DNA from 3 places in the Streptomyces sp. NPDC028314 genome. Region 2 is predicted to be linked to each of the others. Evidence: riboswitches for the same ligand, from Rfam matches in the RefSeq annotation. Region 2 holds a riboswitch; each other region holds the start of a gene.

Region 1 (5,421 bases), on a different contig from region 2:
TACTTGGCGACGCGGTCCGAGCGGGCCGGGGCGCCGGTCTTGATCTGGCCGCAGTTCACGGCGACCGCGAGGTCGGCGATGGTGACGTCCTCGGTCTCGCCGGAGCGGTGCGACATCATGCACTTGAAGCCGTTGCGCTGGGCCATCTCGACGGCGTCGAGGGTCTCGGTCAGCGAACCGATCTGGTTGACCTTGACGAGCAGGGCGTTCGCGGAGCCCTCCTCGATGCCGCGGGCCAGACGTTCGGGGTTGGTGACGAAGAGGTCGTCGCCGACGATCTGGACCTTGGCGCCGAGGCGGTCGGTGATGACCTTCCAGCCGGCCCAGTCGTCCTCGTACAGCGGGTCCTCGATGGAGACCAGCGGGTACGCGGAGACGAGCTCCTCGTAGTACTCGGTCATCTCGGCGGCCGAGCGGGACTGGCCCTCGAACTCGTACTTGCCGTCCTTGTAGAACTCGGACGCGGCGACGTCGAGCGCGAGCGCGATGTCCTTGCCCGGGGTGTAGCCGGCCTGCTTGATGGCCTCGACGATGAGGTCGAGCGCGGCGCGGTTGGACTCCAGGTTCGGGGCGAAGCCGCCCTCGTCGCCCAGGCCGGTGGAGAGGCCCTTGGTGTGCAGGACCTTCTTGAGGGTGTGGTAGACCTCGGCACCCCAGCGCAGCGCCTCGGAGAAGGACTCCGCGCCGATCGGGGCGATCATGAACTCCTGGATGTCCACGTTGGAGTCGGCGTGCGACCCACCGTTGAGGATGTTCATCATCGGAACGGGCAGCAGGTGCGCGTTCGGGCCGCCGAGGTAGCGGAAGAGGGGGAGGTCCGAGGCCTCGGACGCGGCGTGCGCGACGGCCAGGGAGACGCCGAGGATGGCGTTGGCGCCGAGCGAGCCCTTGTTGTCGGTGGCGTCCAGGTCGAACATGGCCTGGTCGATCAGGCGCTGCTCGGTGGCGTCGTAGCCGACGAGCTCCGGGCCGATCTGCTCGATGACGGCGAGGACGGCCTTTTCGACGCCCTTGCCCATGTAACGGTTGGGGTCACCGTCACGGAGCTCGATGGCCTCGAATGCACCGGTGGAGGCGCCGGACGGAACTGCAGCACGACCGGTGCTGCCATCGTCGAGGCCAACCTCGACCTCGACCGTGGGGTTGCCTCGGGAGTCCAGGATTTCCCGGGCTACGACGACGTCGATGGACGGCACGAGCATCTCCTTCTGGGATGTGACGCTGGGTGTGCGGTGGCTTGGGACCGTGGGACGGCCTGCCGAGCTAGAGCCTAACCGGCTCCGGGCACTGGGCCGGCCGACCGCCCGGGTCCTGGGACGAAAAAGGGCCCGAATACCCCTCTTCCAGGACATAGGACTCTTGATCGTTCGGTGCCCGGCGGGGAACGCACCACCGCCCGGCGCGTGGGGGAATACGCGCCGGGCGGTGAGGTGATGCGGTGTTACCGCGGCATTCAGCTGAGCTTCAGCTTCTGGCCGGGGAAGATCAGGTCGGCATCGTCGACGATGTCCTTGTTCAGCTCGAAGACCTTCTCCCAGCCGCCCTTGACGCCGTTCGCCTCGGCGATGGTGCCCAGGGTGTCGCCCGACTTGACCTCGTACGAGCCGTTGCCGGTCTTCGGGGCCTCGGTCTTGGGGGCCTTCGTCGGGGCCGGGACGGCCTCGGAACGCTCGGAGCGGGTGGTGACGGAGGCCTCGGAGCGGGACTCCTTCTTCGGCGCCGCCTGCTGCTTCTTCGGAGCGGCTTCCTGCTTCTTCGCCTCGGGCTTCGGCTTCGGCTTGGGAGCCTCGGCCGAGCCGCCGCCGCTGTAGGAGGAGTTCGACAGGCCCACGCCACAGGACGGCCAGGCGCCCTTGCCCTGGCCCTTGAGGACCTTCTCCGCGATGGCTATCTGCTGCGCCTTGGAGGCCTGGTTGGCCTGCGCCGCGTACGCCTTGCCGCCGTAGGCGGCCCAGGTGGACGCCGAGAACTGCACGCCGCCGTAGTAGCCGTTGCCCGTGTTGATGGACCAGTTGCCGCCGGACTCGCAGGCGGCGACCTTGTCCCACTCGGAGGCGGTCGCGGCGGAAGCCGAGCCCGCGGCCATCAGGGGCGCCGCGACGGCGACACCGGCGACACCGGCGAGCGTGACGATGCGGGCGGCCTTGGAGGCGCGGCGGTGCTTGCCCTTGCCGGAAAGCAGCATGGAGTTTCTCCTCACCGACGCCTACGAGGTGAGCTGTCGGGTTCGGGCGAGTGAGTTGCCCGGTCACGCGGCCTAGCGCGTGACTTAACCCCTAGCCGGTTCCGTGACCATCTCTCAATGGCCGGTCCCGGCGCTTACCTTGGTTCCCCCGCTCCTGCCTCCGGCGCTTTACGCGACGACTGTTCTCTCCGTCCGCCGGCAGGATTCGGCGATGCGGTCGAAGAGGCCCGCGGTGGCGAGCGATTCAGAAGGTAGACAGGTCTCCCCCCGATGTTCAACGCGCGACATCGGGGGGAAACAGCCCTACTTGCGTTCCGCTTAGGGACGTTTGCGCAGGTGAGGGCCGGGTTTGCGGAAGCTTCGGTACGAGACACGCCAGTTGACCGGAAGAGACGCATGTCTCACTTAGATATACCGGACATTTGGATCTTTCCGGGTGGCCGAACTGCCCCTATTACTTGGTTAGATCCAGGTTCTGGCCGGGCTTGATGAGGTCCGCGTCCTTGCCGATGACCTGCTCGTTGGCCTCGTAGAGCGCGTTCCAGCCCCCCTTGAGTCCCTTGGCGTCCGCGATGGCGGCCAGGCTGTCGCCCGACTTCACCGTGTACGTGGGCTTCGGCGCGGCCGCGGGCGCGGCGGGCGGGGTCTCGATCGCGGCCGGGCCGCGGTGCTTGCCGCCGCCGTCCGCCGCGGAGTCGGCCGGGCTCCCCGCCGGGGCCGAGGGCGTCGCGGTCGGGTCGGCGGGGGTCGAAGGGGCGCCCGGGAGCACCGGGGTGGCCGGGTCCGTCGGGGCGGACGGGGCCGTCGGGAGGACCGGGGCCGCCGGGTCCGCGGGCGGCGTCGCGGTGGGGGTGCCCGGGAGCTCCGGAGCCGGCACGGTCGGGTCCGGGTCGGGCATGACGGGCAGTCCGCTGTGGGGCGCGAGCGGGATGTCGGGCAGCGTGAAGGACGGCGTGCCGGTCGGGCTGGGCAGCCCGGGGACCGGGGCGACCGGGGTCGGGGCCCCGAAGTCCGTGGCCGGGGTGGAGCCGGTCTTCGGCACGGACGCGTCGGGGCGGGACGGGGTGGGCGCGATCGGCCCGGGCGCCTCGGCCCGGCCCGGGTCCACCTCGGCGGCCGGCCCCTGCTGGGTCAGCCCGGCCGAGGCGCCGCACTGCGACCACGCCTGGGGGCCCTGGGCGGCCAGCACCTGTTCGGCGACGGCGATCTGCTGGGAGCGGCTGGCGAGGTCGGGGCGCGCCGCGTAGGCGAGGCCGCCGTGGGCGTTCCACTGCTCCTGGGTGAACTGCAGCCCGCCGTACGCGCCGCTGCCGAAGTTGGCGCTCCAGGTTCCGCCGCTCTCGCACTCGGCGACCTTGTCCCACGTGGGGGCGTCTGCCGCGCTCGCGCCGGTCGCCGCGAGCAGCGGCAGGGCCAGGGCGGAGCCGGTGACTCCGGCGGTGACGACAAGTGCGGGTATCTGCTTGGGGCGTCTGTGGCGGCCGTTCCCGGAACGCATGAGGCTGTACCTTTCGCATAACGGCGGGGTAACGGCAGAACCTAGCGGCCTTGGCACGTTCGTTACAAGTTCGGTCGAAAACTGACCTTCAGTCAGGCGGGTGCCGGTCGGAACTCAGTTGTTTCGGGGTGTGAAGCGGACCGGAAGGGTGCGCAGGCCACGCATGATGAGCCCGCCCCGCCACCGCAGGTCCGCGGGCGGAACAGCGAGTTCCAGATCTGGCAGACGCATCAGCAAAGTCGCGAGCGCCGTCTGGCCCTCCAGCCGGGCGAGCGGAGCGCCGAGGCAGTAGTGGATGCCGTGCCCGTATCCGAGGTGCTGATTGTCACTCCGGGACAGGTCCAGGGTGTCCGGCTCCGCGAACCGCTCGGGGTCCCGGTCGGCGGCCGCGAGGACCACCAGCACCGGGTCTCCGGCCGCGATGTCGCGGCCCCCGAGGACGAACGGCTCGGTGGCGAACCGCCAGGTGGCCAGCTCCACGGGGCCGTCGTAGCGCAGCAGCTCCTCGACCCCGGTCTCCAGCAGCCCGCGTTCGCCGGCGGCGAGGGAGGCCTGGAGGCGCTCGCGCTGCTCCGGGTTCATGAAGAGGGAGTGGACGCCGTTCCCGATGAGGTTCACGGTCGTCTCGAAGCCGGCGAAGAGCAGGATGAAGGCCATCGCGGTGGCCTCGGCCTCCGTCAGGTGGTCGCCGTGATCGCTGGCCCGGATCAGATCCGAGATCAGGTCATTGCCCAGATCGTCACGTTTGCGGTGGATGAGTTCCCCGAGGTAGGTCCGCATCTGCTTCACCGAACGGGCCACTCCGCCGCGCGGCCCGCCGCCGTGGCGGATCATCATCCCGGCCCAGTCGCGGAAGTCGTCCTGGTCCTCGCGCGGTACCCCGAGCATCTCGCAGATGGCGTAGATGGGCAGCGGGAAGGCGAACTCGTGGATGAGATCCGCCTCCCCCCTTTCCGCGAACCGGTCGATGAGCTGGTCGGTGAGCTCCTGGACGCGCGGGGTGAACTCCGCGACCCGGCGCGGGGTGAACGCCTTCGACACGAGCCGCCGCAGCCTGGTGTGGTCCGGCGGGTCGATGTTCAGCAGGTGCGTCATCAGCTCCGCCTTGCGCTCCCCCGGAATCCCGGTCTTGCCCTTGGCGTGCGCCGGCTCCGCGTGGTGCGCGGGGTTCTTGCTGAGCCGCTGGTCGGCGAGGGCCTGGCGGGCGTCCGCGTACCGGGTGACCAGCCAGGCCTCGACCCCGCTGGGGAGCTTGGTGCGGTGCACCGGCGCGTGCTCGCGCAGCCAGGCGTAGGCCGGGTAGGGGTCGGTGGCGAACTCCCAGTCGAACAGGGTCGGGCCCTGGGCGGAAGTCGGGTCTGCGGGGTCTGCGGGGGTCTGCTCATGCACCCGCTGACCGTATCCCGGCCCCCGGCGGGGCATCCCATATGGGCGCTTCGTCGCGGCTGTCCGTAGATCCCCTCAACCTTGACCTCGCGTTGCCCGCCGTTCCTACTTTCGGTTTTGTGGATGTGAGGATCTTGAAGAGCAGCTTCGCGGTGGTGGAGAGACGGGCCGAGCACGCGGTCAAGTACTTCTACTCCCACCTGTTCTGGCACAACCCCGCACTGCGCGCGCTCTTCCCGGCCTCCTTCGAGGACATGGAACGCCAGCGGGACCGGCTCTTCGCCGCGCTCACCCACGTCATCGCCCACCTGGAGGACGGGACGCTCGTCCCCTACCTGCGCCACCTCGGCCG
Region 2 (5,421 bases):
TGGAGGACGCGCGCACCTTCTTCCGTACGTACTACGCGCCCAACAACGCCGTGCTGTCGGTCGTCGGGGACATCGACCCCGAGCAGACGCTCGCCTGGGTCGAGAAGTACTTCGGCTCCATCCCCTCGCACGAGGGCAAGCAGCCGCCGCGCGACGGCTCGCTCCCCGAGATCATGGGCGGGCAGCTCCGCGAGGAGATCGTCGAGAAGGTCCCGGCCCGCGCGCTGATGGCCGCCTACCGCCTCCCGCACGACGGCACCCGCGAGTGCGACGCCGCCGACGTGGCGCTGACGATCCTCGGCGGCGGCGAGTCCTCCCGGCTGCACAACCGCCTGGTCCGCCGTGACCAGAGCGCCGTGGCCGCCGGATTCGGCATGCTGCGCCTGGCCGGGGCGCCCTCCCTGGGCTGGCTCGACGTCAAGACCTCCAGCGGGGTCGAGGTGCCCGCCATCGAGGCGGCCGTGGACGAGGAGCTCGCGCGGTTCGCCGCCGAGGGCCCCACGGCCGAGGAGATGGAGCGCGCCCAGGCGCAGCTGGAACGCGAGTGGCTGGACCGGCTGAGCACGGTGGCCGGCCGCGCCGACGAACTGTGCCGCTTCGCGGTGCTGTTCGGCGACCCGCAGCTCGCCCTGACCGCCGTCCAGCGCGTCCTCGACGTCACCGCCGAGGAGGTGCAGGCCGTGGCCGCAGCCCGACTGCGCCCGGACAACCGCGCGGTGCTCGTGTACGAGCCCCTGGCCGCCGCCGAGTCCGCCGAGTCCGACGAGAACGAAGGGGCGGAGCAGTGAGCGACACCGCAGCCGTCACGATGACCTTCCACCCGCAGCCGCAGGCCGGCGAGGCCAGGCCGTGGGCCTTCCCCGCCCCCGAGCGCGGTGGGCTCCCCAACGGCCTGACCCTGCTGCGCTGCCACCGTCCGGGCCAGCAGGTCATCGCCGTCGAGATCAACCTCGCGGCCCCGCTGGACGCGGAACCCCAGGGTCTGGACGGGGTGGCCACCATCATGGCCCGCGCGCTGTCCGAGGGCACCGACAAGCGCTCCGCCGAGGAGTTCGCGGCGGAGCTGGAGCGCTGCGGCGCCACCCTCGACGCGCATGCCGACCACCCGGGCATCCGGGTCTCCCTGGAGGTCCCGGCCTCCCGCCTGGCGAAGGCCCTCGGCCTGCTCGCCGAGGCACTGCGCGCCCCGGCCTTCGCCGACGCCGAGGTCGACCGGCTGGTGCGCAACCGGCTCGACGAGATCCCGCACGAGCTGGCCAACCCGCAGCGCCGCGCCGCCAAGGAGCTCTCGAAGGAGCTCTTCCCGGCCACCCTGCGGATGTCCCGCCCGCGGCAGGGCACCGAGGAGACGGTCGCCCGCATCGACTCCGGGGCCGTACGCGCCTTCTACGAGGCCCACGTGCGCCCCGCGACCGCCACCGCGGTGGTCGTCGGCGACCTGACCGGGATCGACCTGGACGCCGTCCTGGCGGAGACCCTGGGCACCTGGACGGGCAACTCCGCCGAGCCCCTGCCCGTGCCGCCGGTGACCGCGGACGACAGCGGGCGCGTGGTCATCGTGGACCGGCCCGGAGCGGTCCAGACGCAGCTGCTGATCGGCCGGATCGGCGCGGACCGGCACGACCGCGTCTGGGCCGCCCAGGTGCTCGGCACGTATTGCCTCGGCGGCACCCTCACCTCCCGCCTGGACAAGGTGCTGCGCGAGGAGAAGGGGTACACGTACGGCGTGCGCGCCTTCGGCCAGGTGCTGCGTTCCACCGCCGACGGCAAGGGCGCCTCGATGCTCGCCATCAGCGGCTCCGTGGACACCCCCAACACCGGGCCGGCGCTGGAGGACCTCTGGAAGGTGCTGCGCGTCCTCTCGGAGGGCGGTCTGACGGACGCCGAACGGGACGTGGCGGTGCAGAACTTGGTGGGCGTCGCCCCGCTGAAGTTCGAGACGGCCGCCTCGGTCGCGGGCACCCTCGCCGACCAGGTCGAGCAGGAGCTGCCGGACGACTACCAGGCGCAGTTGTACGCCCAGCTCGCCGCCACCGGCACGGTGGAGGCGACCGCGGCGGTCGTGGGCGCCTTCCCGGTGGACCGGCTGGTGACGGTCCTGGTGGGCGACGCGTCGCAGATCGCTGAGCCCGTCCGGGCGCTCGGGATCGGTGACGTGACCGTGGTCTCCAACTGACCTGAAACCGAAGGGGCTCTGGCGGCTTGCCCGCCGGGGCCCCTTTTGTCCATTTAGTGGTGTGGTTGCTTGTATGTGGTGTGGCGTAGGTAACAAAAGCGCGCACCTGTTTGGCGATTGACTGATGATCCGCCTAGCGTCGGCCGTGCTGTTCGTCAGTTGTGCCCGCCGCACCCGCGGCACCGGACAGCGATCGCCGAGTCCCCGTCAGGCGCGAGCCTGGGGAGCCGGGGACCCACATGTGTCCCTGGGGTGAATCGGACCGCCTCGCAAGAGGGGGCCCGTAGGAGACCTTCCTGCTCCGAACCCGTCAGCTAACCCGGTAGGCGAGAAGGAAGGAAAGGATCAACCCCTTCATGGCGTTTGGCAGCAGTCGTGTGGCCGGTAAGCACCGTGGTTCCAGCCGTATGAGCCGCAAGACCGCCGGTTACGCCGGTATCGCGGCCCTCGCCACCACCGGCGTCGTGGGCACGCTGGCCGGCCCCGCGTTCGCCGCGGACCAGGCCGCCGCCCCCTCGATGGAGGACACCGGCCTGAACGCCGTCGTCGTCGCCGAGGACCTCCAGGGCGAGATCGAGGCGCAGGCCGAGTCGCAGCAGCGGGCCGCCGATGCCGCCGCCGTCAAGGCGCAGGCCGAGGCCGACGCCAAGCAGCGCGCCTCCGAGGCCAAGCGCTTCGCGGAGGCCAAGGCGAAGGCCGAGCGCGAGGCCGCCGAGCGCGCCGCCCGCGAGGAGGAGCGCAAGCGCCTCAACACCTTCGTCGCGCCCGTCGACGGCTCGTACATCAGCACCCAGTACCACGCCGGTGGCGGCATGTGGTCCTCCGGCAGCCACACGGGCATCGACTTCCACGCCGCCTCCGGCACCTCGGTCCACGCCGTGGGCGCGGGCACCATCGTCGAGGCCGGCTACGGCGGTGCGTACGGCAACAACGTCGTCATCAAGCACAACGACGGCACCTACACCCAGTACGGGCACATGTCCTCGCTGAGCGTCTCCGTCGGCCAGACGGTCACCCCGGGCCAGCAGATCGGCCTGTCGGGCTCCACCGGCAACTCCAGCGGCCCGCACCTGCACTTCGAGGCGCGCACCGGGGCCGGCTACGGCTCGGACATCGACCCGGCCGCGTACCTGCGCTCGCACGGCGTGGACGTCTGACCCGCACCGCACTTTCCGTCGAAGACCCCGGCTCGCCGAGCCGGGGTCTTCTTCGTTTTCGGCCAAATGTTTCGTATTGAGGGCCGCCTTCGGTAATTATCGTGTGTTGCAATAGAGTCGCAGCGCGGTCACGAAATCAAGCGGAGGTCCGGTCTTGCGAATTCCTGCGCACGCGGTATGCACAGCGATCCGCGACGACATCATCTCCGGAGTCTTCGGACCCGGCAGCCGCCTCACCGAGGAGGTGCTGGCCCGCCGGTACGGAGTCTCGCGCGTCCCGGTCCGCGAGGCGCTGCGCACCCTGGAGTCCGAGGGCTTCGTCACGACCCGCCGGCACGCGGGCGCCTGCGTGGCCGAGCCGACCGAGCAGGAGGCCGCCGACCTCCTGGAGGTGCGGATGCTGCTGGAGCCCCTGGCGGCGGCCAGAGCCGCCCGCCGGCGCACCGAGGCGCACCTGAAGGTGCTGCGCGGGCTGGTCAGGCTGGGGCAGGAGCGGGCCAGGAAGGGGCAGGGCGAGGATCTGCGGGCCCTGGGGGGATGGTTCCACGAGACGCTGGCCCAGGCCTCCGGCAGTCCCGGGCTGATCGCCCTGCTGACCCAGATGCGGCACAAGGTCGCCTGGATGTACTCGGTGGAGGCCCCGGTGCGGCCCGCGGAGTCCTGGGCGGAGCACGGCGCGATCGTGGACGCGGTGGCGCGCGGGGACGCCGAGCGGGCCCGGTCGCTCACCGCGCTGCACGCGGACCGCGCGGCGCAGGCGCACCGGCCGCGGGTGAGGACTTCGCAACCTGCCGTAAACATGGCGAGCGGCCGGCATTAACAGAGCCCGTATACAAAGGACGGATATCCGCGCGACACCGGGGCGATAAACGGAGTCGTGCAGATTTCCCCTGCGCGGATCATCGGAATTCCCGGACGGTATTTATCCGCGGGTGGGGGTGATTTCCGCAAGCGCGTGCGCGGGCGCCCCGCGGAAACAACGAAGCCGCGGCCCCCGCACCGGGGGCCGCGGCTTCGCCGCGTGTGCGGACCCGAAGGGGTCAGACCGTCTCCGGGAGCTCCTCGAGGCCCTCGGCGACGAGCTTCGCGAGGCGGTCCAGCGCGGCCTCGGCGCCCTCGGCCTCGGACGCGAGGACGATCTCCTCGCCACCCTGGGCGCCCAGGCCCAGAACCGCCAGCATGGAGGCGGCGTTGACGGGGTCGCCACCGGCCTTGGCGATGGTCACCGGGACGCCGGAAGCGGTCGTCGCCCGGACGAAGATCGAGGCGGGACGAGCGTGCAGGCCCTCGGCCCAGCCGACGTTGACGCGGCGCTCTGCCATGGTGATGCCCTTCAGGTGCTAACGGTTGTCTAGACCAGTCTCTCACGGCACCCGGAATGCTCGAACCGACCTTCGGCCCGAATTCGCCGCCGTTCGACCTTCCCCAGCTTGCACTGATTTGCCCCGGTGTGCCGCACGCGCCGCGCGAGCACCGTCCAGTGGATCCGCCCCTTAGGGTGTGCCCATGACCATCGAGTCGGACCCCTCGTACCCGGCGCACTGGGAAGCCGACGTCGTGCTCCGCGACGGCGGCACGGCCCGGATCCGGCCCATCACCACCGAGGACGCGGGCCGCCTGGTCAGCTTCTACGAACAGGTCTCCGACGAGTCGAAGTACTACCGGTTCTTCGCCCCCTACCCACGGCTCTCCGACCGCGACGTGCGCCGCTTCACCCACCACGACTTCGTGGACCGGGTCGGTCTCGCGGCAACCATCGGCGGGGAGTTCATCGGCACCGTCCGCTTCGACCGCATCGGCCCCGACGGCCGGCCCGCCTCCGTCCCGGCCGACGAGGCCGAGGTCGCCTTCCTCGTCCAGGACGCGCACCAGGGCCGCGGAGTCGCCTCCGCGCTGCTCGAACACATCGGCGCGGTGGCCCGGGAGCGCGGCATCCGCCGCTTCGTCGCCGAGGTGCTGCCCGCCAACACCAAGATGATCAAAGTGTTCACGGATGTCGGCTACCAGCAGAAGCGCAGCTTCGAGGACGGCTCCGTCCACCTCACCCTCGACCTCGAACCCACCGCCGAGTCCCTTGCCGTGCAGCGC
Region 3 (5,421 bases), on a different contig from region 2:
TGGGGCCGGCGAAGGGGAAGGGAGAGCAGCGCTCTCCCCACACCGGATCGAAGAGCACCCGGCGGCCGTCGATCTCCGCGAGCACGCTGGAGTGGCCCATCCAGGTCAGGCGCAGACCGCTGACCGGCGGCTTGGCCAGCTCGGCGAGGGTGGTCGGGTACACCGGGATCGGGCCGGCCGGGCTGCGCCGGACCCGCTGCTCCTTGTGGAAGTAGATCTTGGCGAACTCCACCATCGACCCGGAGGGCCTGGTGCGGGCGCCGACCGGGTTCTGGAAGACGCCGTCGGCGAAGTTCGGCGAGCGGCGGATCCGCTCCATCCGGGCGCCGGACGGGTCCGCGCCGAAGGCTTCGGGCCGCAGGGCGCGCAGCCGGGGACGCAGGGGACGGGAGCCGGTCAAGGCGCCTCCTGGGAGGATGGGGGCAGGACGGTCGTACGTCTACGACCATCCCAACGCACACCACCCCCGAAGGATTCCGCTTCCGGCCACCGATCCGCCCGGCGTGTCGCCCCCGACGTGTCGCCGCCCGGCCCCCCGGCCCGGCGCGCCGTGCGGCCTACAGCGGCATCAGGTCGGGCCGCTTCGCCTCGACGTGGTCCCCGGAGGACTCCCCGCGCAGCCGCCGCCCGATCCACGGGACCAGGTGTTCGCGGGCCCACTGGATGTTGTCCCGGGTCACGTCCACGGATCCGCGCGGACGCTCCGGCGGCCACGGCTGGTCCGGGTCGGTCGGCACGTCCAGGCCGAGCACCTGCGCGGCGCGCAGCGCGACCCGGGTGTGCCCCTCGGGCGAGAGGTGCAGCCGGTCGCCGTCCCAGGCGCGGCGGTCCTGTACGGACTTCAGCGACCAGAGGTCGAGCACCGGGCAGCCGTACCGGTCGGCGATGGCGCGCACGTGTGCGCTGTACGTGGCCACCTTGCCCCGGAGGTGCTTGAGGACCGGCACGCCCCGGGTGTCGAACCCCGTGGTGATCATGACCAGGCCGACGGCGCCGGCGAGGTCGGCCACGGCCGCCTCGAACCGCTCCGCCACGTCGTCCGGGTCGCTGCCGGGCCGGATGATGTCGTTGCCACCCGCGCAGAAGGTGACCAGGTCAGGTGCGAGGGCCTTGGCCCTGGGTACCTGCTCGGCCACGATCTGGTCGAGGAGCTTCCCCCGCACCGCCAGGTTCGCGTACCGGAAATCGTGTTCCGCCCGCTGATCGGCCAGGAGTACGGCCAGCCGGTCCGCCCAGCCGAGGTACGAATCCCCGGGTCCCGGGTCCCCTACGCCCTCGGTGAAGCTGTCCCCGATCGCCGCGTACGAGCCGATGGTCTTGAGTGTCGTCGTCGTCGCTGCCACAGCACCACATCCTTCACCCCCGTACGCAACCTACGCCAACGTAATGAGGGGTTGACGGACCGTGATCTATCCCACCATGCACATGCGGAATAAGGAACGCGTGAGGCCGGGACCCCCCTCGGGTCCCGGCCTCACGCGTGTCCCCGCTCCTGCGGGCGGTGCGTCAGATGCTGACGCCCTTCGAGCGCAGGTAGCTCAGCGGGCTGATGTCCGAGCCGTACGACGGGCCCGTGCGGATCTCGAAGTGGAGGTGCGGGCCGGTCACGTTGCCGGTGGCGCCGGAGAGCCCGATGCGCTGTCCGCCGGTGACGCTCTGGCCGACCGAGACGGAGAGCTGGGACAGGTGGCCGTACTGCGAGTACTTGCCGTCCGCGTGCCGGATCACGACCTCGTTGCCGTACGCGCCGCCCCAGCCGGCGGAGACCACGGTGCCCGCGCCGACGGCCTTGACGGTGGTGCCGGTGCTCGCGATGAAGTCGACACCGGTGTGGTAACCGGAAGACCACATGGCGCCGGCGGTCTTGTACTGGGTGGAGATCCCGCCGCTGACCGGGGCCACGAATCCGGTGCCCGTGGAGGCGCCCCCGGAGGTCTTGCCGCTCTGCTGCTGCGAGCCGCCGGACGTCCCCGCGGCGGAGTCGCCACCGGAGCCCGCCTCGGAGGAACCCTGATCGGCGCTGGAGGAACGCTCGGCCGGCTTCGGGGCGGTACGGGCCTTCTTGGCGGGAGCGGGAGCGGGGGCGGGAGCCGGGGCGGACTCGGCGGGCGCGGGCCGCGTCGGCGCGGCCTCGCCCGGCGCGCCCAGGGTCAGCTTCAGGCCCGGGTGGATCAGGGAGGGGTCGGTGCCGACGGCGTCGCGGTTGTCGGCGTACAGCTGCTCCCAGCCGCCGGACAGGTGGCGCTCGGCGGCGATCTTCGAGAGGTAGTCGCCCGGCACGACCGTGTAGAGGGTCGGGGCGGCCTGCGCGGCGGCGGGCGCCGCCTGGAGGGAAGCCGGAGGCTGCGCCGCCTGCGGGACCGAAGCGGCGGGGGCGACGGCCGGGGCCGCGGCCGGAGCGGCGGCGTGGGCTCCCGCGGCACCCATCAGCGGCAGGGCGAGCGCCGCGCCTCCGGTGCCCGCGACGGCGAACCCGCGGGATATCGAACGGGACTTCGGACGGCGGTGCTTACCCTTTGCAGGCATGGCGAATTCCTCTCCGTCGCCTGCGAGGTGAGCTGTCGGGTTCGGACTGGAGATGTCCGGCCGTACCTCGGCGTCGGCCTCGACGACGGGTGTACGGCTTCACCCCGAGCCGTCCGGAGACATGATCCGGAACGGCGGCTTACCTGGTTCCCCCGCTCCTGCCGCGCGCGTGAATAGTCGGGTGCGGTTCCCGGGCGGCGGCAGGATTAGGCGGTCCACCCGGATCGATCGCGAAGGTAATCCAGTACGGCCGCACACAACAAGCCGCGAATTCCCTGACGGAATCGCAGGCATGAGGGATCGACGGAATTCCCGTCACCCTCCGTCCATTCCGGACCAGCAACAACCGCCGCCACAGGGCAATTCGTCTTTCGCGATCAGGCACGCACGGTCACCGTATGATCTGGCTCACGGGGCCTGGCGCGATCTCGCCTCCCTTTATGGCAAGTTGTTCCCAAGCAGTGCAATTCGGACACGCCACGACGACACGGAGGAGCCCCCTTGACCCAGCAGATACCCCAGACCCCGTCAGCGGCGCCCGAACTGTCCGGTGTGCGCAACTTCCGTGACGTGGGCGGGCTGCCGACCGCCGACGGACGGAGGGTCAGGTCAGGACGACTCTTCCGAAGCGGACATCTGGCACATGCCACCGAAACCGATGCAGAGTTCCTCGGATCGCTCGGCCTCCACACCGTCTTCGACTTCCGCAACGATGCCGATCACGCACTGGAGGGCCCGGATGTGGAACTGCCCGGTGTCCGGAACCTGAACATTCCGCTCTCGGATCCGGCCGACGGCCGGGAGTTCTGGAAAATGGTCCGCGACGGCGATCTCGGCCAACTGCGCACCCTCCTGGGCGACGGGAAGGCCGCCACCCGGATGGCGAACTCGTACCGCGTGATCATCCGGGAGCGGACCTCCGAGCACAGCCGGGTCGTGCACGCCCTCGCCGAGGACAGCGTCCCGGCCCTGATGCACTGCGCGGCCGGCAAGGACCGGGCCGGCCTGTCGGTCGCCGTGACCCTCCTCGCCCTGGGCGTGGAGCGCGAGGCGATCGTCGCCGACTACCTGGAGTCCAACGCCCCGCACAACCGGTACCGGGTACGCCGCGGCAGCGACGCGCCCGAGGCCCGCTCCCCCGAGGTGATGGAACTGCTCGCCCCGCTCTTCGACGCCCGCGCCGACTACCTCGTCGCGGCCTTCGAAACGATCGACGAGACCTGGGGCGGGGTGGAGCCCTACCTGGCGGAGGGCCTCGGGCTGACGCCCGAGACCCTCGACCGGCTGCGGAACCGGCTCCTCGCCTAGGGCCGTCTCCTTCGGATCCTGCCCGGAGCAGGCCGTCAGCGGTTGCCGACGGCCTGCTTCACGAGGGTCCTGCCGAAGTCCCACATCAGCGCGCCCCCGCCGTGCGCCTCGTCCATGACCTCGCGGAAGGCGCCCACGAACCGGTCGACGTCCCGCTCGTCCACGATCAGCGGCGGAATGAGCTTGATGACCTCCAGGTGGTCACCGGAGACCTGCGTGAGGATCCGGTGCTTCTGGAGCAGCGGCACCACGACCATCTGCGCGAAGAGCCCCTTGCGGGCGGCCTGGAGCATGGTCCACCGGCTGCGGAGCCCGAGCGAGGACGGCCGGCCGAACTCGATGCCGATCATCAGCCCGCGGCCCCGCACCTCGTGCAGCAGCTCGTACTCGTCGACCAGGGCGGCGAGCCGCCCGCGCAGCAGGTCGCCCATCGCGCGGGCGTTGGCCACCACCCCTTCGTCGTCCATCACCGAGAGGACCGCGAGGCCGGCCGCCATGGCCTGCGCGTTGGAACCGAAGCTCGCGGAGTGCACCAGCACCCGGTCCATCGACGAGTAGACCTTCTTGAAGATCCAGTCCTTGCCCAGGGTGGCGCCGACGGGCACGTAGCCCCCGGAGAGTGCCTTGGCCACGCACACCAGGTCCGGCTCCACGCCGGGTTCGTTCTGGTACGCGTAGAAGTCGCCGGTACGTCCGAGGCCGGTCTGCACCTCGTCCGCGATCAGCAGCGCCTTGTGCCGGCGCAGCAGCTCCTGCGCTGCGAGCAGGAACCCCGGCGGGGCGGCGAGGACGCCCTTGCCCTGGATCGGCTCGACCACGAAGGCGGCCACGTCACCGCGCCGCAGCTCCCGCTCCAGGGCGGCCAGGTCGCCGAGCGCGATCTTCGTGTCGGGCAGCAGCGGGGCGAAGCCGTCCCGGAAGCCGCCTTCCCCGTTGACCGAGAGGGAGCCGGTGGTGAGCCCGTGGAAGGCGTGGTCGCAGTAGAGGACCCTGGGGCGCCCGGTGGCGTACCGGGCGAACTTCAGGGCCGTCTCCACTGCCTCGGTGCCGCTGTTGCCGAAGAAGACCCGGTCCAGGTGGGGGCTGTACGACAGCAGCTTCTCGGCCAGCAGCCCGGGCAGCGGCTGGCAGTCGAAGCGGGTGAGGTCGGCGAGCTGGGCGTCGAGGACGTCGTGCAGGGCGCGCCGGACCACCGGGTGGTGCCGGCCCAGGCCCATCACTCCGAACCCGGCGAGCATGTCGAGGTAGTCGTTGCCCTCGGCGTCCCAGAAGTGGGCCCCTTCGGCCCGCTCGTAGACCTTGTCGAAGCCGATGGTGTGCAGCATCCGCGGCAGCTGGTGGTTGAGGTGGCGGGCGTGCAGCTCGTACCGCTCCCCGCCGCGTTCGGCCAGCAGGGCGCCGAGGTCGAAGCCCTTGCCGCGGCCGCGCCCGTCCGCCTCCCCCGCCCGGCCCTCGTGGCCGGCGCTCACGCCGACGCGTCCCGGTTGCCGCCGATCGTCTCCCGGGCCGCGCGCAGGGACTCCTTGAGCGAGCCCATGGTGGCGAGGACGGCGGTGGGCTCGTAGCCGCAGTGCGCCATGCAGTTCG

Evidence for each region. A riboswitch is a leader RNA that binds a small molecule or an ion and turns the genes downstream of it on or off. The one in region 2 is predicted to bind cyclic di-AMP.
Region 1: linked by a shared signal. The riboswitch ahead of ACZ4TG_RS19490 (transglycosylase family protein) and the one ahead of ACZ4TG_RS21950 (M23 family metallopeptidase) in region 2 are both predicted to bind cyclic di-AMP.
Region 3: linked by a shared signal. The riboswitch ahead of ACZ4TG_RS16125 (M23 family metallopeptidase) and the one ahead of ACZ4TG_RS21950 (M23 family metallopeptidase) in region 2 are both predicted to bind cyclic di-AMP.

Annotation. Positions count from the first base shown of each region.
Region 1 covers NZ_JBVHTP010000008.1:84,026-89,446, forward strand. The annotation lists gene eno (phosphopyruvate hydratase) at 1-1,202, opposite strand, end outside; gene ACZ4TG_RS19490 (transglycosylase family protein) at 1,454-2,185, opposite strand; cyclic di-AMP (ydaO/yuaA leader) riboswitch at 2,189-2,361, opposite strand; gene ACZ4TG_RS19495 (LysM peptidoglycan-binding domain-containing protein) at 2,640-3,683, opposite strand; gene ACZ4TG_RS19500 (cytochrome P450 family protein) at 3,798-5,072, opposite strand; gene ACZ4TG_RS19505 (globin domain-containing protein) at 5,195-5,421, shown strand, end outside.
Region 2 covers NZ_JBVHTP010000009.1:238,839-244,259, reverse strand. The annotation lists gene ACZ4TG_RS21960 (M16 family metallopeptidase) at 1-788, shown strand, start outside; gene ACZ4TG_RS21955 (M16 family metallopeptidase) at 809-2,176, shown strand; cyclic di-AMP (ydaO/yuaA leader) riboswitch at 2,361-2,519, shown strand; gene ACZ4TG_RS21950 (M23 family metallopeptidase) at 2,533-3,333, shown strand; gene ACZ4TG_RS21945 (GntR family transcriptional regulator) at 3,488-4,153, shown strand; gene ACZ4TG_RS21940 (HPr family phosphocarrier protein) at 4,374-4,655, opposite strand; gene ACZ4TG_RS21935 (bifunctional acetate--CoA ligase family protein/GNAT family N-acetyltransferase) at 4,840-5,421, shown strand, end outside.
Region 3 covers NZ_JBVHTP010000006.1:142,650-148,070, reverse strand. The annotation lists gene ACZ4TG_RS16135 (MBL fold metallo-hydrolase) at 1-400, opposite strand, end outside; gene ACZ4TG_RS16130 (SGNH/GDSL hydrolase family protein) at 558-1,343, opposite strand; gene ACZ4TG_RS16125 (M23 family metallopeptidase) at 1,507-2,526, opposite strand; cyclic di-AMP (ydaO/yuaA leader) riboswitch at 2,531-2,716, opposite strand; gene ACZ4TG_RS16120 (tyrosine-protein phosphatase) at 3,028-3,834, shown strand; gene ACZ4TG_RS16115 (aspartate aminotransferase family protein) at 3,870-5,303, opposite strand; gene hpnH (adenosyl-hopene transferase HpnH) at 5,300-5,421, opposite strand, start outside.